DNA from 2 places in the Lysinibacillus sp. IITD104 genome. Region 2 is predicted to be linked to the other one. Evidence: a T-box and tRNA genes for the amino acid it is inferred to sense, from the RefSeq annotation. Region 2 holds a T-box; the other holds one or more tRNA genes.
The links. The T-box of region 2 lies ahead of tyrS (tyrosine--tRNA ligase). A T-box ahead of a tRNA ligase gene usually reads a tRNA of that ligase, here a tRNA-Tyr.
Positions count from the first base shown of each region.

Region 1: it encodes a tRNA-Tyr, which carries the amino acid that the T-box ahead of tyrS (tyrosine--tRNA ligase) is inferred to sense. The anticodon was not compared.

Region 1 is NZ_JBAHYH020000001.1:215,846-226,084, forward strand. Features, by position in the region: partial or broken gene V1L66_RS01120 (DUF4822 domain-containing protein) at 402-1,241, shown strand; gene V1L66_RS01125 (N-acetylmuramoyl-L-alanine amidase) at 1,366-2,079, shown strand; gene V1L66_RS01130 (P-loop NTPase) at 2,152-3,207, shown strand; gene gerD (spore germination lipoprotein GerD) at 3,264-3,872, opposite strand; gene V1L66_RS01140 (KinB-signaling pathway activation protein) at 4,024-4,698, shown strand; gene V1L66_RS01145 (hypothetical protein) at 4,735-5,391, opposite strand; rRNA gene rrf (5S ribosomal RNA) at 5,654-5,769, shown strand; gene mbcS (acyl-CoA synthetase MbcS) at 5,885-7,471, opposite strand; tRNA gene V1L66_RS01160 (tRNA-Asn) at 7,742-7,818, shown strand; tRNA gene V1L66_RS01165 (tRNA-Glu) at 7,932-8,006, shown strand; tRNA gene V1L66_RS01170 (tRNA-Val) at 8,062-8,137, shown strand; tRNA gene V1L66_RS01175 (tRNA-Tyr) at 8,156-8,239, shown strand; tRNA gene V1L66_RS01180 (tRNA-Gln) at 8,254-8,328, shown strand; tRNA gene V1L66_RS01185 (tRNA-Lys) at 8,342-8,414, shown strand; gene rocF (arginase) at 8,599-9,504, shown strand; gene sigW (RNA polymerase sigma factor SigW) at 9,638-10,201, shown strand; gene V1L66_RS01200 (anti-sigma factor) at 10,215-10,239, shown strand, end outside.
Region 2 is NZ_JBAHYH020000001.1:1,679,265-1,689,503, reverse strand. Features, by position in the region: gene V1L66_RS08530 (hypothetical protein) at 1-106, opposite strand, end outside; gene comGD (competence type IV pilus minor pilin ComGD) at 99-536, opposite strand; gene comGC (competence type IV pilus major pilin ComGC) at 536-874, opposite strand; gene comGB (competence type IV pilus assembly protein ComGB) at 885-1,958, opposite strand; gene comGA (competence type IV pilus ATPase ComGA) at 1,933-2,952, opposite strand; gene V1L66_RS08505 (metalloregulator ArsR/SmtB family transcription factor) at 3,280-3,990, shown strand; gene V1L66_RS08500 (DUF2626 family protein) at 4,108-4,350, shown strand; gene V1L66_RS08495 (MBL fold metallo-hydrolase) at 4,426-5,070, opposite strand; gene V1L66_RS08490 (DUF2759 domain-containing protein) at 5,240-5,419, shown strand; gene tyrS (tyrosine--tRNA ligase) at 5,475-6,689, opposite strand; T-box leader at 6,833-7,073, opposite strand; gene V1L66_RS08480 (LTA synthase family protein) at 7,325-9,220, opposite strand; gene V1L66_RS08475 (YqgQ family protein) at 9,501-9,710, opposite strand; gene V1L66_RS08470 (5-formyltetrahydrofolate cyclo-ligase) at 9,703-10,239, opposite strand, start outside.

The DNA.
Region 1 (10,239 bases), 1.5 Mb from region 2:
TAAATAATAGGAAGGTATTTGCTGGAGATTAAGAAGATCTAGAAAATAATCATTAGCTTTTTACATAGACAACACTATTTCTGTGCAGATTTAATATATATTAAAAATATTTTCGTATAAGTTTATGTTTTTTTAAGAAATTATTTAGGGGGGGTTTAACATTCCACTTTAATATAGTTTCAGAAGGTACAACAAACCTTTCATTTTAAAAAATTATCGTTATAGGTTTGATGTAACTCCAAATATAAACTAAACGATGGAGGTAAGTAGTTATGAAAAAATTATTAATAGTATCTGTTGCAGCAATAGCATTACTGGCAGCATGTCAAGATAAGGCGCCTACAAAAGGCAATACAACGAATAGTGAGGAAGTCAAAACCGAAAGTGCTTCAACAGAAAATACTGCTAAAGAGCAATTAACAAAGGGACAAGAAATGGCTAATATTCTAAGTGGTACAAATTGGCAAGGTACAAAAGTTTACGACAAAGATAATAATGACTTAACAGCTGAGAACGCAAATTTCATTGGGTTAGCAAAATATGATGCTCAGACAGGTCATTATGAATTCTTTGACGCTGCTACAGGTGAAAGCCGTGACGATAAAGGGACATTCTTTATCACAAATGATGGGAAACAAAGAATATTAATTTCAGAATCGAAAAAATACCAAGCGGTTGTCGAGATCACTGAGCTAAACGATAGTATCTTTACCTATAAAAGAATGGGTAAAGATGCTACAGGCAATGATGTGGAAGTATTCGTGGAACATATACCTTATAAAGAAAAGGAACTGGCATTTACAGATTCCGATAAAACGTTAGATGCTTCAACAGGTGATATTGTTACAGACGTGGACGGAGACAAAATTTTAGCTGATACATTATGGCATGGAACTGTTGTGTTAGATGAAGCGGGTAATGATGTAACAGAATTCAATTCAAATTTCATTAGCATTGCAAAGTATGATGCAAATACAAATAGATATGAGTTCTTCAATCCTGAAACAGGTGAAAGTCGTGGAGACTATGGTTACTTTGATGTCATTCATGATAATAAAATAAGAGCGCATGTTTCTATCGGTGATAATAAGTATGGTGTCGCTCTTGAAATTACAGAAATCAACGATAAGAAGTTCACGTATAAACGAACAGGTAAAGACAAAGAGGGTAATGAAATAACTGTATTTGTAGAGCATGAACCATATACAGGTGAATTTAACCCTACCTTTACAATACAATAAGTTGTTCTTCCTCCCTTAATATAGAAGAAAACTCTCAAGTTTGCGACTTGGGAGTTTTTTTTACTTTCTGGCATAGTTTATCCATTAATTTCGTACACTAAATGTAAAAGGGTGGTGGATATGGGTGAAGCGCTGGCTTGCACTAGGAGTAATTATGCTTATGAGTATAGTGGTCGTGGCATATGAAACAAATGCTTCGGACCGTAACTTCTTCTTACCGGACCCACTTGGTGGCATAAAAATTGTCATTGATGCAGGGCATGGTGGTGAGGATGGAGGAGCTTCAAAGGGCGAAGTGATTGAAAAGGATATTACACTTGCAATTGCTCAGCATGTAGAGAAGCAATTAAAGAAAAAAGGCGCAACGGTTATAATGACACGAACAAAAAATGGGGATGTAATAGATGAGCATGCGCCATCAGAAAAATATGGAACAATGAGAGAACGGAAAAAGCAAGATATTTTCTTAAGAAAGGATATCGTGGAAAAGGAAAAGCCTGATGTATTTATAACTATTCATGCAAATGCCATACCTGAAACAAAATGGCGTGGCGCACAGGTATTTTACCATAAGGAAGGACATGCTGATGGAGAGATTCTTGCCAAGAGTATTCAACAATCCATTCGCACTAATTTAAAAAATACAGACCGTGAAGCATTGTCAATTAAGCAAATCTATTTATTGAAGAAAGCGGAAGTACCTGCAGCTTTAGTAGAGACTGGTTTTATTAGTAATGATGAGGAACGAGCATTATTAGTTGATAAAAAGTATCAAGAAAAAATGGCAGATGCCATAGTTGAAGGTATAGAAGACTATTTATTAGCTAAAATTGAGTAGAGCAACATCTACAACGTAAATCAAATCATTATGATATACTAATATTGAGACAATATAAGGGGAGTGTTCGTCGTGATTACTGAACAACAAGTACGAGAAATACTAGGACAACTACAAGATCCATTTTTACATAAATCGCTTGCAGAAACAGATGGTATAACGAACGTAGCAATAAAAGAAGAAAAAAATCATGTCAGTGTAAAAATTGCCATTGCTAAATTAAATACACCTGAACAATTACAACTACAAATGAAAGTTGTTGAGGTGTTGAAAGAAGCGGGTGCAAACACGGTTGGTATCCGCTTTGAAGAACTTTCAACAGAAAAATTACAAAGCTTCCGTGGTACAGCAACAGAGTCAGAAGCACAGGATATTTTATCACCGCTAAGCACAGTACAAGTAATTTCAATTGCTTCTGGTAAAGGTGGAGTAGGTAAATCGACGGTATCAGTTAACTTAGCTGTTGCTTTAGCTCGTCTAGGAAAGAAAGTCGGCTTAATTGACGCAGATATTTATGGATTTAGTGTGCCTGATATGATGGGTGTGACGGATATGCCTAAAGTAGTCGATAATCGTATTTTCCCAGTAGATCGCTTTGGGGTAAAAATGATTTCAATGGGGTTCTTTGTGGAAAATAACGCACCGATTGTATGGCGTGGTCCAATGCTGGGTAAAGTATTAGATCAGTTCTTCCGTGATGTGGAGTGGGGTGAATTAGATTATCTATTATTAGATTTACCTCCTGGCACAGGTGACGTTGCATTAGATATCCATCAAATGTTACCATCATCAAAAGAAATTGTTGTAACAACACCACACCCAACAGCAGCATTTGTAGCGGCACGTGCAGGAGCCATGGCGCTTCAAACAGACCATGAAATTTTAGGTGTTATCGAAAACATGGCGTGGTTTGAATCTAAATCAGGTGACCGAGAATTTGTCTTTGGGCAAGGAGGAGGTCCAAAGCTAGCTGATGAATTACGTACAGAGCTACTTGGACAAATCCCGCTTGGGCAACCAGATTGGACAGATGAAGATTTTGCTCCTTCTGTATATGCTGAAAAACATACAACAGGACAAATTTATTTAGACATTGCTACCAAAATCATCGGTAAATTAAATAAATAATAAAAAAACGGATTTCCACCACTTTTATGGGGAAATCCGTTTTTACATTACCAAGGTTACTCGGTACCTTTTTGTTCCTTACCCGATCCACCACCGCTATCGCCACTTGCTTCTTTCTTATTGCCACTTCCTGATGAACTTGTTTCGCCACTCTTTTTAATAAGTTCCTGCCATTTAGATTGCATTAAAGGGCTTTCGATTGTTTCCTTTACGACTTCCTCCATTTGCTTGCGCATATTGGAAGATTTAAGGATAGTCTCCAACTGCTTTTGCATATCGGGCTGCCCGAAAAATGCCTCCATATCCTTTTGGAAAGTCGGATCTTTTATTAAGTTCTTCATAATATCCTGTTGCTGTTTTTGCATACTTTTCGCAACAGTTTCTTTAAACTTTGGATCTTCAAAGGTTTTTTTCCAAAAGTCTTCTGCTTCCTTGGAAAGTAAAGTTTCCTCGGTAGCCTTTTTCACTTCATCATGCTCTAAAATCAAGAGCTCACGGAAACTTGGCTCCTCCAAAAGCTGTCGCAATGCCTTTTTACCATCCTCTGTTTGCAAAGAGTCAATCATGATTTTTTTTATTTCATCATAGGACATGGTAGAGGTTTTATCTTGTGAACAGGCAGAAAGAAAAAGCATTAGAATCAGTAATAAGGTGAATTTTCGCATCGGCAATCAGTCCTTTCTCTAGAGAGACTCTTTCAATTATTGTTCACATTTCTGAGGACTTTATGTATTGGTTAGGATGAGAAATAGCTTTTTTAACAAGGCATTGATAAAATAAGGACAGATATATTGAGAAATTGGGGGACTTTTAGTTGTGACGATACGAAATTGGGCAAAGTTTTTCTTCTTTGCAATGCTCGTTGGTGGTGCAGTCAACGGAGTTTTTAGTTTATTTATTCGCTGGGAATTCTTCCAACCATACATAGCAAACGGTCAATGGGGTGAGTTTTTCGCAGGACTTTTATGGATGGTTTTCTTAGGGTTTACAATGAGTGTTATTGCACAAGCTGGCTTTTTCGCTTATTTAACACTTCATCAGGTAGGTGTTAATATTTTTAGAACACTGACATTATGGAATTGGGTACAACTATTATTAATTGCCATTACGATTTTCGATATTATTTTCTTCCGCTTTATTCCTGGAGTTAAGGATGGGCAAAGCTGGTTGTTCTATGTAGGACTATTAATTGTGCTCATCTTTGGGGCCATAGCTACAGCTGTTCAAAAAGTGAAATTAACAGGGAAAAAACATGTAATGATTTCTGCACTATTCTTTATGATTGTCATTACAACGTTGGAATGGACAATTGCATTGATGGGTCGAGATGAAAATATTAATGAGTATGTTGCGCTTTTATTATTCCCATTATTGGCGGTTAATGCGTATCAATTATTAGTATTACCTAAATATAATGCAAAATCCGATGAGGATCGTCAAAAATTAGAAGCACGCCGTAAAGCTCGTCGTGAACAGGCTAAAAACGCATAAGGAAAAAATTGCCCCACTCTAGTGGAGGCAATTTTTTTATGGGGCTTTTTTAGTTTGAACTTTATAACCAAATATATTTTCTTCAATCGACATAAACTTATGTTGTTGTATTAGTGTGTTAAGCTCTTTAAAGGATATTTGATTTTTTTGGTGTAGTGGGAAAAAGACAAAATCCCCTTTTTGTAATTTCGGAGTTTTATCACCTTGCCAAATAAGAGAAGGAGATAGTAAATTCATTTGTTGTTGGAATAAAGCTTTCTGTATATCCTGTGAATATTGATGATTTCGGGTAGCAAACCATAAAGGTTTTTCTTTTAAATATTTTTCGTAAGTATCAATATCCTTTTGGATGAGCGCAATATCAACGGGTTCTTCTACTGAATCATCCGGCCCAAGTAATCCTGTAGGCAATTTTCGCTGTTGGATAATTTTTAAATGATCGGGTGACCGTTTAATCCAGTCGGCATCTAAAAGTAGAAGTGGGTAAGGCTCCTTCACCGTTTGTAGCCATTCTAATAGAGAGTCATCAGAGAAAGAAATCTCTACAATCAGAGATATGCCATAATGTCCTTTCGTGACCACTACTGGTGCATTCGCAATATTGAATACAGAAATCATCGTTGAATTTATAGGCTTTAGAAAGGCAAAGAGCGTTACGATTAAAAGCAGTGAAATCAACGTTTTACGGACCATAATGATAACCTCGTTTCTAAAATATAAAATAAAAAATGAATCTCCTTAAAAAAACTTATGATTTAGTGTTGACTTTCATGAATAATCGATGTTATTATGTATAAGTCGCCAAGAGGTGACAACGAAATAAAGAAACATGAACCTTGAAAACTGAACAAGCAAAACGTAATCAATAAAGTTTTTAGTAGCTAACAACGTTTGAAACATTCAATGCACCGTTTATCCAGTTTTGAAAGAATAAATCTTTCAATTAAATACAAAGTCTAGTGATGATGGCAAAGAGGTCACACCCGTTCCCATACCGAACACGGAAGTTAAGCTCTTTAGCGCCGATGGTAGTTGGGGGCTTCCCCCTGTGAGAGTAGGACGTCGCTAGGCGCAAAAAGTCGCTACTGATACACTCAGTAGTGGCTTTTTTTATTTGAACGGATTCTTTATTTATAAACGCATAAATAAGAAGGCATCCGTTGAGGATGCCTTCTTATTTTAATACTTAATGTGTATGAACTGTAGTAGCTCGTAGTTCAATACGACGAATTTTCCCTGATGTTGTTTTTGGTAACTCATCAATAAAGACAATGCTACGAGGATATTTATAAGGGGCTGTTAACGCTTTAACATGCTCTTGTAACTCCTTTGTTAACTCATCTTCATCACGCTCTTTGAAGCCTTCTCGTAAGATCACAAATGCCTTTACGATATGTCCTCTGATTTCATCTGGCGCAGCTACAACTGCACACTCTTGTACAGCTTCATGTTTGTTTAATGCATCTTCAACTTCAAATGGTCCGATCGTATAACCAGATGAAATAATTATGTCATCCCCACGGCCTTCAAACCAAAAGTAACCGTCTTCATCACATTTTGCTTGATCACCTGTAATATACCAATCCCCCCGGAATGCAGCTTGTGTGCGCTCGGGTTCTTTATAATATTCTTTAAATAAAGCTGGTGAAGATTTGTGAACAGCAATATCACCAACTTCGCCAATCGGTGCTTCGTTTCCTTCATTGTCGATAATACGTACAATATTACCTGGAGTTGGAACACCCATAGATCCAGGGCGTAATTCTGTGTTTTCTAGTGTACCAATTAATAATGTGTTTTCTGTTTGTCCATAGCCGTCACGTACTTTTAGTCCAAAATGATTCATAAACGTTTCAATAACTGGGCGATTTAAAGGTTCACCAGCAGAAACAGCACTACGTAAAGATGATAGATTATAATCTTGTAAATTATCAATTTTCGCCATAATACGGTATTCAGTCGGTGTACAACATAGAACATTAACTTTTTCATCCTGCATTAATTGAAGGTAGGTTTTTGCATCGAATCCACCATGATAGACAAATGCGGTAGCACCGAGCATGATTGTTGATAAAAAAGGACTCCATATCCACTTTTGCCAACCTGGAGCAGCTGTTGCCCACACAAGGTCTCCTTCACGTACACAAAGCCATTTTGAAGCTGCAGTTCTAATATGCGCATAACCCCAGCCATGTGAATGAACAACACCTTTAGGTTTGCCAGTGGTACCAGATGTATAAGATAGGAATGCCATGTCATCACGTGTAGTAGCTACAGCTGTAAATGTAACTGGTTGCTTGTTTGCCAATTCATCTAGTGAAGTCCAATCTCCTTTCGCAGCACCGATCACTAGTTTATTTTTCAATGCGTCTACAGAAGAAGTAATTTGATCAATTTCACTAGTAAAAGCCTCATAGGCAATCACTGCACTAGCAGAAGAATGCTCCATACGATATTCTAAATCGCTTGCACGTAGCATCTCTGAACATGAAATAGGTACGATGCCAGCCTTTAAGCAGCCTAAAAAAACGAAATAGGCTTCTGGAAGTCGAGGAATAATAACTAATACACGATCACCCTTTTGAAGCCCCTTCTCCGTAAAAGCATTTGCGTATTGATTCATTTTTTGATTAAGTTCCACATAAGAAACTGTACGTCTCTCTTGTTGGGTATTTAACCAACGTATTGCTTGGCGATCACTATCTTGCGAAAATTTTTCTAATTCCTCTGTGATGTTATAAAATTCAGGTGCAATTAAATCATTTGATACCATCTTGAACATCCTCCCCCAGAAAATTTGATAGAAAATTCGTAAAACTATTTTTATTTTAACAATTGAAATAATATACAGCAAGAATATTTAGTACGTTAAATAGAAATATTAGAGTTAATAGAGAACTATTATGCTGTGAGACGAATATAGAAGCATACTTCGACAAAAAAATATAAAAATTTTCATAAAATGTGTTGCATTATTTATAATGCTTGCTATAATAATAAATGTACTTAAGAGGTTGTCTAAAACCAAAGTGAATAGTATCGTTCCGAAGTAGCTCAGTTGGTAGTAGCACCTGACTGTTAATCAGGTTGTCGCAGGTTCGAGTCCTGCCTTCGGAGCCATTTTTTTGCCCTTTTTTTAAGTACTATAATACATAAAAAAATTTTTAAAAAAGCATTGCAATTATTAATTAAAAATGTTATTATAATTCTTGTCTTGTTTGAGACGTAATATTGGCCCCTTGGTCAAGTGGTTAAGACACCGCCCTTTCACGGCGGTAACACGGGTTCGAATCCCGTAGGGGTCACCATTTAAAACATAGGCTTTATAAAGAAAATAAACTGTGATATAACACCTGTTTCTATGGAGGATTAGCTCAGCTGGGAGAGCATCTGCCTTACAAGCAGAGGGTCGGCGGTTCGAGCCCGTCATCCTCCACCATTCTTATTGTGTTATTTCGGAGGGGTAGCGAAGTGGCTAAACGCGGCGGACTGTAAATCCGCTCCTTAGGGTTCGGCGGTTCGAATCCGTCCCCCTCCACCAGTTTTATAAATGATTGGGGTATAGCCAAGCGGTAAGGCAACGGATTTTGATTCCGTCATGCCTAGGTTCGAATCCTAGTACCCCAGCCATTTTTTCTTTTATGAGCCATTAGCTCAGTTGGTAGAGCATCTGACTTTTAATCAGAGGGTCGAAGGTTCGAGTCCTTCATGGCTCACTTTTCTAGAATAAAATTATTCAAAAGTGTTATATTAACTACAGATAACTAATCTCTTGCTGAAAACAGTAGGAGATTTTTTTATGTTATTTATAAATGAATAAATATGCGATTTTTTGTCGAGTTGAGCCAAGTGGTATATAGGCTTTACAATAGTCTTATAACTTTTAGGGGGTATAAAAACATGAATAAACTTAATATTTCTATTATTGGAGTACCAACAGATTACGGACAAACACGTCGTGGTGTAGATATGGGACCAAGTGCTATTCGATATGCAGGTGTTGTTGAACGTTTAGAGGCTATCGGACACGATGTACAGGATCAAGGGGATATTCGTGTTAGTCAAAAGCTTGCAGACGGAGCTGTGGATGAAAAATTACTAAATTTAGAGGAAGTTGTAGAAGTTAGCACTGCATTAGCCAATAGTGTACATGAAGTAGTGGAACAAAAAAAATTCCCACTAGTATTTGGTGGAGATCATAGTATTGCTATTGGAACATTAGCAGGATTAGGCGAGCATTACAAAAATCTTGGTGTTATCTGGTATGACGCTCATGCAGATTTAAATACACCTGAAACAACACCTTCAGGCAATATACATGGGATGCCGTTAGCAGTTAGTATTGGGCTAGGACATGAGCGTTTAGTGCAAATTCGTAACTATGCTCCAAAAATTAAGCCAGAAAACGTTATAATTATTGGAGCTCGTTCAGTAGACCCAGGAGAGCGTGAATTGATTCGTCAACAAGGAATTAAAGTATATACAATGCATGAAATTGACCGACTTGGCATGACACGTGTGATGGAAGATGCACTTGCTTATTTAAAGGAACGAAATGTTGATGGCTTACATTTATCGCTTGATTTAGACGGACTAGATCCACTTTATACGCCAGGTGTGGGTACACCAGTCCCAGGCGGAATTACTTATCGAGAAAGCCATTTAGCAATGGAAATGTTACAAGAATCAGGCATGGTAACTTCAGCAGAGTTTGTAGAGGTAAATCCTATATTAGATGAAAAGAATACAACAGCAAATGTGGCTGTTGCATTAATGGGATCTTTATTTGGCGAAACACTAGTTTAAAGAAAATTTGACAAAAAATTGCCTGTTGCCACATTGCATAAAAATCTTTTGCTATAATTGAATTAAAACGAAACTTTTCTTATCGGTGCTTCGTATAGTATAAGACAGTTGTAAAGGTGGAGAAGTCAACACAATGGATGCGTTAGTAAATAAGAGAATAAAACAAGTGCTTAAAGGCGATCAAAACGCATTTGCCGATATTGTGAGTCTCTATCAGCACAAACTGTACCAAGTATGCTATCGAATGTTAGGCAACAAACAAGAGTCTGAAGATATTGCTCAAGAGGCTTTTGTGCGTGCTTATATGAACTTGCATACATTTGATCAGAAAAGAAAGTTTTCGACGTGGCTTTATCGCATAGCGACAAACCTCTGCATTGACCGTATTCGAAAAAAGAAACCGGATTATTATTTAGATGCAGAAGTAGCTGGTACAGAAGGGCTTGATATGTATTCGCAAATCGCAGCAGACGACCAGCTACCAGAGGAGCAGTTAGAACAAATGGAGCTGCAAGATCGCATTCAATATGAAATTGGACGATTGCCGGATAAATACCGTTCGGTTATAGTATTGAAATATATAGAAGAGTTATCGTTACAAGAGATTAGCGAGATTTTAGATATGCCGCTTGGAACGGTGAAAACGAGGATTCACCGCGGACGTGAGGCATTACGTAAGCAATTAAACAATCTGTAGGAGGGGGAGCGTCATGAATACTTGTCCAGAGCATATTA
Region 2 (10,239 bases):
GATTTGTTTTCATCGTATAGGTAATGGGAATTAACGAGGTACAAAGTATCATTAAAATCCCCACACCTAAAATAGTTTCTACAAAAGAATAGCCTGACTCATTCAATCCTAGCTCTCCCTCGCCCTAATGTTATGATTACTTTTTTCTTACCCTGTGGAGTTTTAAACGCCATAGTACCAGCGGACATCACATTGCCGCTGTAATTATAGACAAGTGTTTGAATGGAACTCTCTGCGGGCAAAAATTCAACCCCCTTCGGAAAAGAGCGTTCATATAAATGGGTAAAAAAATCTTTTTGAATACTATAACGATTTGTTGAACCTTCCACCTTCAGGGCTATATATTGCCGTTGGCTCATACTATAGGTTTGAATATATTGAATATCGAGTTGTAATTGCGTAAAAAATCGTTCTATTTCCTTGGTTTCTGCTATTTTCAATGAAAATTTACTAACAATCGCTGTTAAACTCATAACAAGAAATAAGACAATCAGCATTTCAAGAATTGTAAAACCACCATTTTTATGAACATTCATTAGCTATCCGTACCTGTTTCCAAGTTGACATTGGCTGGACGTACCTCTCCCTCATTAGTAATCACTATTTCTTCTTTATTGGGGCAGGTTGTTTCATTTTCCTTTAAATAGCCTTTTGCCACTAAATCATCTAAGGTAGGATAGGCCATATTATCTACACGATAAGCCTCTACTTGACCTTGCACCATGGATATATAAGCCGTACAGCCTTTCTTATCTATTGTGGCGAAATGTTTTGTAACATTTGGGATTGTAATTAAAATGAGGATAGATATAATTAGCAAAACTATAAGCATCTCTATTAAAGTAAAACCAGCTTGTTGGTTGATACGTTTCATCATTTACCTCCTAAACTAATTCAATCATGTGATAGATGGGTAATAATAAACTGATATAAGCTGCTATTATACAAGCAGCTATAAGGATAAAGAAGCTAGGCTGCACAAAAGCTAATATTTTTTGTAAAAGCTGCTCCTGCTTTTCCATTAATAAATCACTATACAATACTAATTCTTTTCCTAAATATCCGCTGTGCTCGCCATGCTCAACGAACATTGGAAAATCTTTTTGAAAAACGGCCATTATCGTTACCGCCTGTGTCAGTGATTCTCCAAAGATGACTCTTTCTTTTATACGCTGTGAAAGAACTTGGAGAAATGGTTGTAGCTGCTGTTCCTCTAATAGCTGAAGGCTTGCTTGTAATGAAAATCCACTTTGTAGTAAGCTGCCTAAATAAGCAGCAAACTGCCTTGTCAATGCCAGCCTAAAATAGCGCTGTATAAAGGGGATTTTTAATAAAATTGTTAGTTGATGCGCAACAGCTTGTCGTTTGAGATAGAATCGAAAAATGATTAAGCTGCCTATTACTATGAACATGGTCAAGATGACTACATCTGGGACATGTAATAACATATTGGACAATGCAATACTTGTCTCTTCTGTTTCAGAGGTACGACTGACGACCATTCTTTCAATGTTCGGTAAAAAAAATGTACGAAACACAAAAAATAACAACAATAAAAAGAACATCAGTGTGACAGGGTAGATCAGCAGCTTGATTAGCTTTTTCTTAGTCTTTTCACTTACTGTTATCTGCTTAGCCACACCTTTAAACGCTTCTATCATATGACCATTGTTTTCTGCCACCTTAATTGCCATTAAATAATGATTCCCTAGCTGTAAGATTTCAAATATCTCTGCAACACCTACTCCTTGTCTGAGCTTTTCATCAATTTGCAGCTGTATGTCCTCATGAGCTTCGATATGATGAGGTAGTAGCATGGAAATAGCTTGTGGAAATAAATATCCTTCCTGCATTAACACACATAATCGATTGAAAAGCTGAGCTTGCTCCTTTACCCGCCATTTCGTAGCCCGATTGTAAAAAAGAACAATTTTATCGATGTATGTTTGTAACTGCATATAGGCTCTCCACTAAATCTTTTTGCCCCCTTAATGTTAAGTCATAAGGAAGTTTGTAATTTCCCTTATCCTGAATGGCGGTGATGGCTCTTGATAGATGATCATCATGTAATATTTCATAGACAGCTCGACGTTCTTCATGTAGACCTGAAGTCTGAACAAGCATTTGGGCAACTATGCCGATAACCGTTTGACGAAGCTCATCTATCGACACACCTAAATCCATTAAACGATAGAGACAATTAATGGAGTCTTTTGCATGAATAGTGGAGACTACTAAGTGCCCTGTTAGGGAGGCTTGGATGGCAATATTCGCTGTTTCTTTATCGCGAATTTCACCAATCATAATGACATCAGGTGAATGACGTAAAATGGCTTTTAGTCCTGTAGCATATGTAACGCCCGCTCGCTCGTTTACTTGAATTTGAAGTAAATTCGCTTGGCTGTTTTCTACAGGATCTTCTAAAGAAATCACATGTCGATTCAATTCTGTGGAACAGTAGTGGATTAGGGAATAAAGTGAAGTAGACTTGCCAGAGCCTGTTGCTCCCGTAAAAAATAGAAGACCTTGTCTGTTTTGTACTAGCTCCATGAGTTGGTGAGCAGCGCTTTTGGAAAAGCTTAGGGAAGTTAGTGGAAATGCATGATTTTGGAGAAGTAAACGAATAATTAAGCTTTCTTTTAAAAATGCAGAAGGCAGTGTGGATACTCGAAACGAATATGAATTTTGCTCCATTGCTTTTTGAAACGCGCCGCTTTGAGGTTTACGACGCTCACTAATATCTAATTGAGCAAGAAATTTATAATAAGAGATCATTCTTTCTGCAAGTTCATTTTGTAGCTCACCCGCGTGGAGAAGTTTATCATATTTCCGAAAATAGATCCGATACTTTATGTTTCCTGGAACCAGCAATAAATCGGATGCTCCAAAATGATAGGCCTTTAGTAAAAGTTGCTCACATTTTTGTTCGACAACTGTTTCAAAACTCTGCATATATGCACCTCTCTTTTAGTTCATTCGAATAGGACCGCTCTATTCGTTATTTCCTAGTATAAGGAGGAACTCGCCACGAGAAAAGCCCTTTTCAGAAAATAAAAATTTATAAGATAATTTTCCACCAATAATGTTTTTTGCTATAAAAATGTGGATAAAGTGCAATTTTCCACTAAAAAAGAATATAAATACATGAAAAAATTAATATTTATGCCGAAATGAACTGTATCTTTTTCAATAATACAATATAATAGTATCAACATGATTATTTTCCTAACACTTGGTAGACGAACATAATTTTTATAATAATTTAAAGAGGTGAAGCTCATGATCCATCCATTAAAAATTACTAGTACACTAGCCGATGAAACAAGATACTCTATTTATGAGTACATATTGCAAGAGAAAAAAACAGTTACTGTGCAACATATTGCTGATAAATTCGGTATCCATCCAAACGTTGCTCGACTTCATTTAACGAAGCTTTCAGAAATAAACATTATTACAGCTGACTATGTAAAAACAGGTAAAGGTGGCAGACCTGGACGTGTTTATAAAGCTTCAGAAAAGGGTGTATCTCTCACTTTTCCAAGACGTGAGGAAGATCGTTTATTAAAATGGACGATTCAATTAATTGAAGACTTTGGTCCATCTGCATTAACAAAGTGCCAGGAAATTAGCTACCAAGACGGCTACCAGCAAATGAAAAATTATATGAGTGCTGAATTGACATTAAGTAATTCTCTTTCCTTCGATGAAAAACTTCAGCTATTAACGGACAATGCCGCATTAATTGGCTATATTCCACAAATTCAACAAACTGAGCATGGAAAAAAAGTAATCTTCTCCATTTTCAATTGTCCATTCCAGGAGCAACTGACATCCTATTCTGAAATTGTTTGTTCATTACATGAATCCTATTTAAAAGGGCAATTAGATGCATTGTTTACGAACAATGAATTTGTGCAAATGGAAAGTATGATACATAATTGCGATTTATGTAAATATGAAATAAACGTGACAGAAATCGATAGCTAGATTAAAAATCCATTTGTTTGTCACAAACATGGAGAAGTTCCAGTTTACAGACACCTTTCATATCATTTATAATGAGTAAGAGATTATTGTGTCGTGGGCAAAAGGAGGGGAAATTTCATGGATAATATGTATAAAGTTATGGCATTCTGGACAGGTATTTTTGCCGTTATGTTCTACCTTGGAGGTATGAACGAGGTATCGCTATTATTCTTAGGTAATACAGGTTTATTCTTATTATTAGGCTTCTTAAACCTTTCAGAACGTATGTACATGTACATTTTCGGAGCATATTTAACTGTATTCTTCGCTGGCTTCACGTACTATACAACATTCATTCACGTACCTGGTGGCGGTCATTAATACAAACAAAATCGCGTATCTCACTTTCGGTGAGATACGCTTTTTTATGTGCTAAAACAGTTTATTAGTCAAATTTTAAAATCCATTTAAAAAAGGATTTGTCTCCATTTCTGCGCCTACAGTAGTATAATTACCGTGTCCAGGATAAATAATAGTATCCTCAGGTAATGTCAACAGTTTATTATGGATAGATTCCAATAAGATTTTGGTTGATCCACCTAATAGATCTGTACGTCCTACACCCTGTTCAAATAATGTGTCTCCAACGATGGCAAAACCGTCCTTTTCAAAGATATAGGAAATACTCCCAGGTGAATGCCCTGGTGTAAAAACGGCTTGAAAAACAAAATTACTCATTTCAAATTGCTGTTCTTTTTTGATGATTGTGTCTTGTGCTGGTGCAGCTACCCTATAATCTGGTAATGCAGCATATTTACTAGAGCCATTCTTCGTTGGATCCGCTAGCCAACTAACTTCCTTTTCATGAATCCATACAGGCACATCAAATACCTCACGCACTGCATCCACTGCCCCTATATGATCAAAATGGGCATGTGTTAAAAAGATAGCAAGAGGTTTTAAGCCGTTGCTACGGATTGTTTTAATGAGACGCTCCGCTTCCTCGCCTGGATCAAATACGATACATTCTTTTTCTTTATTCGATACGATATAGCAATTCGTTTGGACGGGACCAAGAGAATAACTTCGTACGTTCATCATAGTTATCACCTCAACTTCCTATTATACAGACTTTGCCACAATTTGACGATAAATGTTCATAGTTTGCAGTATTTTAGTCCTCGACAAAAACAAGTAGAACGTTTACAATTAAGGAGGAATATTGTTTGCGACATTCATTTTCTGATGTCGAAAGGAGTGTCTATTTTTAATGAACTTATTAATGGTTATTTTTGGTCTAGTAGCGATTTTAGCTGTAGTTGGTACATTCCAAGCAATTAAAGAAAAGAACCTATTAAGCGTTGTTTTCAACTTATTAAGTGCTGCTGTATTCGGATGGTTCGTCATCATGACGATTGTTCACAGCGGTTACCCACCAAAATTACACTAAAATTCAGACAAAAAAAGAGCAGTCTCCTCGGAGATTGCTCTTTTTTTGTTTGTTATTACTTATTGAGTTGAAGAAATCGTTTCTTGCCCAATTGTAGGACATCATTATTCATTAATACTTGTGATAAATCATCCATCGCTATCTTTTCTCCATTCAAGGAGACTCCATTTTGCTTGATTAACCGCAAAAACTCACTCTTACTATGAATAAAACCTATTTCCACTAGTTGTGGAATGATATCCATTATTCTTTCCTTATCAATTTCTAAGAGCAGTATGGGAATGTTTTTGGGTATTTCCTTTCTTTGAAATGCTGCTTCAAAATAAGCTCTTGCTTCCTCCATTGCTGTAGGTCCATGATATAAAGTCGTTATAATTTCTGCTAATAGAAATTTCAAATCGCGGGGATTCTCTCCCCTTTGTAGTCTCTCTTTAATAGCCTGCACTTTTAGTGGATGCTCATCTGTTGCTAATTCGAAATATTTGATAATTAAAGTATCTGGTATTTCCATCACTTTTTTAAACATAATCTCAGGTGCTTCATTGATACCAATATAATTACCTAAGCTCTTACTCATTTTTTCAATGCCATCTAATCCCTCTAGTAGGGGCATAAAAATAGCAATTTGTTTTTCTAATCCTCGATGCTTTTGTAAGGTGCGCCCCATTAGAATATTGAACGTCTGATCCGTTCCACCTAACTCTATATCTGCCTCAAGCTCTACCGAATCATACGCTTGCATAAGTGGGTAGAAAAACTCATGTATGCCAATTGGTATGTGCTGTTGGTAACGTTTCTGAAAATCCTCGCGCTCTAAAAGTCGAGCAACAGATGTTGTGGCTGCTAGCTTGATGACTTCTTCAAAGGACAGTTTTGCTAACCATTCACTATTAAAACGAACCGTTGTCTTGTTTATATCTAACACTTTAAAAATTTGCTCACAATATGTTTGGGCGTTTTTCTTTACTGTATCGTCGTTTAAGGCTGTTCGCCCCTTTGCTTTACCTGTAGGATCGCCAATTCGTCCTGTAAAATCACCGATCACAATAACTGCTTGATGGCCTAAATCTTGCATTTGCTTGATTTTTCGTAGAACAACAGCATGACCTAAATGAATATCTGGTGCGGACGGATCGAGCCCTAGCTTAATCGTTAAAGGCAGCTGTTCCTTATACGATCGCTCTAATTTTCCAAGTAAATCCTGCTCATCTACGATCTTGCTAGCGCCTTTCTTGATAATTGCTATTTGCTCCTTTGGTGTTAAAAACATACGAAACATCTCCTTGTAATATTAAATATTAATATTGCAAGCTCTATAAGAGTTCATGAGGTACTGACTGTTGACAAGGCTTTACTAACTTTTATCTAAATCCACTGCTTAAAAGGCATAAAAAAAACGCCTTTAGGAAATTCCTAAAGGACGTAGATAAACGTGTTACCACCTTTTTTCGAGAGCTATTCACATAGCCCTCCTCAACAAGTACAGCCGTAGCGATACTTCTGCAATGATTACGGATGCAACCCCGTCGTAGCCTACTTAAGTTTCGGTACGCAGCTCCAAGATGTATTCACTTTAATATCCCTTTCGCCTCTCAACAACCGGCTACTCTCTGTCAGTTCCATTAAAGTTACTCGTTCTTTTCGATGCCTTTCACTCTTATACTCCGAAATGCGAAAAACAAATCTTCGTTATGCAGATATTTACACTTATTATAATCATCTCTTTTTCTTTGTCAATAGAGAAAGGTCAATAAAGTGTTTTCACTTGCCTAGCGTAGTAACATTGTGAAGGGTGTTTTCTTAAGCATAAGATTCACAAATAAATTTTATAAATGGTTGCATGTGACTAATTCCTTTTTATCTGCAATATAAAAAGAGAGATCTCTACACGAGATCTCTCTTTGATTATTTTACTGAATCCTGCTTTAAATTACCTGTTTTTTCGTCATAGAAGCGAAGTAAGTCTCCATTGATGATGGCATCGGAGTTTTCTAGCTCCATAGTGGCACGATCAGCATAAGGCTGACATGGCTCAACATCTATTTCTTCGCCAGTTGCTTTGTCATAGCAAGCTTCACCAGCATAGACGTATTTATCTGTAATAAAGCGTCCATCACGGAAGACTACAAAGTCCTCATGCTCTGGAGAGAATAAATCTGCACCCATTTGCATATCTTTGGACGTTTCAACGCCAAGAAGATGTAAGATCGTTGGACGTAAATCCATTTGTCCTGAAATCTCAGTCATTTCTTTTCCATCGCCAGCTCCTGGGATGTGGATGAATAAAGGTACTTCTTGAAGCATTGCATTATCCATTGGTGTAATTTGATCTTTTCCTAAATATTGTGCCATTGCTTTATTATGGTTCTCAGAAATACCATAGTGATCCCCATACATCACGATAATAGAGTTATCATAGACACCTTGATCTTTTAACTGTTGGAAGAAGTCTTTTAAAGCTTCATCCATGTAGCGTACTGTTTGGAAGTAACGATTTAATGTACCTGAATTTGAATCATATTCAGGAATCATAATATCTTCTGGGTCCAATGTAAATGGATAATGGTTCGTTAATGTAATAAGTCTAGAGTAGAATGGCTGTGGCATATCTTTCATTAAAGCAGCTGATTGCTCTAAGAATGGAACATCTTTCATTCCCCAGTTTACAGCTTGCCCCTCTTCCACAGTATATGAATCTATATCGTAGAATTTATTAATTTTTAACGATTGGTACATCATGTCACGATTCCAGAATGATTTATTATTAGGGTGCATGACATTTGTAAAGTAACCATTTTCTCCAAGGCGTTCAGCCATTGAATTATACGTATTTCCACCATGCGTGAAGAATACAGCACCTCGACCTAAGCCAAACAATGAGTTTTCAACAATAAACTCAGAGTCAGATGTTTTTCCTAAACCTGTTTGGTGATAGAAGTTACTGAAATAATACGTATCTTTATCTTTTGTTAAAGAGTTTAAGAATGGCGTAATCTCATGACCATTCATGTCATTATTGATGACAAAGTTTTGTAATGACTCCATTGACACAACAATTAGGTTACGACCTTTATATTTGCCAAACATCTCTGGATTCACAGCAGCCTGATTAGAGCGTATATAGTTGTTTACTTCTACTAGCTCACTACCATCGGCTAACGCACGTTGTGCAGATGATTTAGATTGAATATAAATGTCATACAAGTGGTAATTGTACGTACCAATGTTTTTTACTAATAATTCGCGGTCAAAACTACGTGTTAGTAATTGTGGACGCTCCGTTTCTGCTAATCCTAAATTTAAGAATGTCATTGCTATTGCAAGCACAAAAAATGCACGACGGAATTCAATATTCACTTTAAATGCATCTTTCATTCTCGGTAAAAATTTATTCGCTAAGATTAAGATAACGACATCAACGAAATATAATACATCCCAAGGCTCAACAATGGCTGCTACTGATGTTCCTAAGTCACTAAAGTTACTTGTTTGGAATAATACTGGTAGCGTAATAAAATCATTGTAGAATCGATAGAACGCTACATTTCCGTATAAAACTATGGATAAAATAACGCTGACTGTAATCAGATAACGATTTCTAGCTTTTGCTGATTTAAAGAATAGTGATAAACCATACGTAAATAGCAAGAAGCTTAATGGATTAATAAATAAAATAAACTGTTGCATTGCATTTTCAATTTTCATTTCAAAGCTTGTGTGGTAAACAATGACCGTTTTGATCCAAGTTGCTATAATTGCTAGTATCATAAATGAATGTTTAGGCCACTTTATTGATTTCATTCCTAACATCCTCCCTACTTCCTTACAAAAAAATAATAATTATTTACATTTTGTTACGGAAACAAAATATATATTAATCCTTTTTTAACAGATAATCAACACATATCTTATGGAAAATTTTTTCTCTTTGCTCTTTCTATGCACCAGATATCTATATATACGTTTTGCATTGTAAAAAGTTTCGTAAAAACATAAAAACAGCGGAAACCCACTGTTTTTCAGAATATTACATACATGTTACATTAATTTTACAATACCCAATTACATTATATTTCAAACATTACTTTTTATGCTCTTCCATACGAAGTCTTGTTGTTTCTTGTCGAATAAGTAGCAAGGCCATTTGATAATCTTTTATATCTAGTACATTCGCTTTATAGAGCTCACGTATTTCATCCTCCATCAACATCAAATCGCCAATTGGATCACGTGTATAAATATAGGTCCCATATGTTTTCAAGAGTTCATAAATATCTAGCATTTTATCCATTTTCATTCGCTCCTCGTTGTGCAACACAGTCAATACGTTTTGTGGGCGTCACCATGATATCTACTGGGCAATCATGTGCTTCAGTAGGAACACAATCAATGATTTGCTCATCAAAGAGCAGCGACATTAGCTTACCCTTATTATAGTTTAATACATAGCGGTCATAATAACCACCGCCATAGCCGATTCGATAACCGTATGGATCAAAAACAACGCCTGGTACAACAATGATATCCATCTCATTTGCGTCAACAAACTCACATATTGCTGGAATGGGCTCACGCAAATGCATATATACAGTTTCAAGCTGTGAAAATGATTCAATGACGTAAAATGACATTTCTCTTGTTTTCGGGTGACACTTAGGAACTGCGACCTTTTTACCTAGTTTCCATAATTCCTCAATTAAAAGAATTGTGTCGACTTCTGGCATATTTGAAATAGTCATGCCAATTGTTTTTGCTTCTATTATATATGGTTCCTGTAGCACCTTTTTTAACACAGCTAATGATTGATGATGATAGTCTTC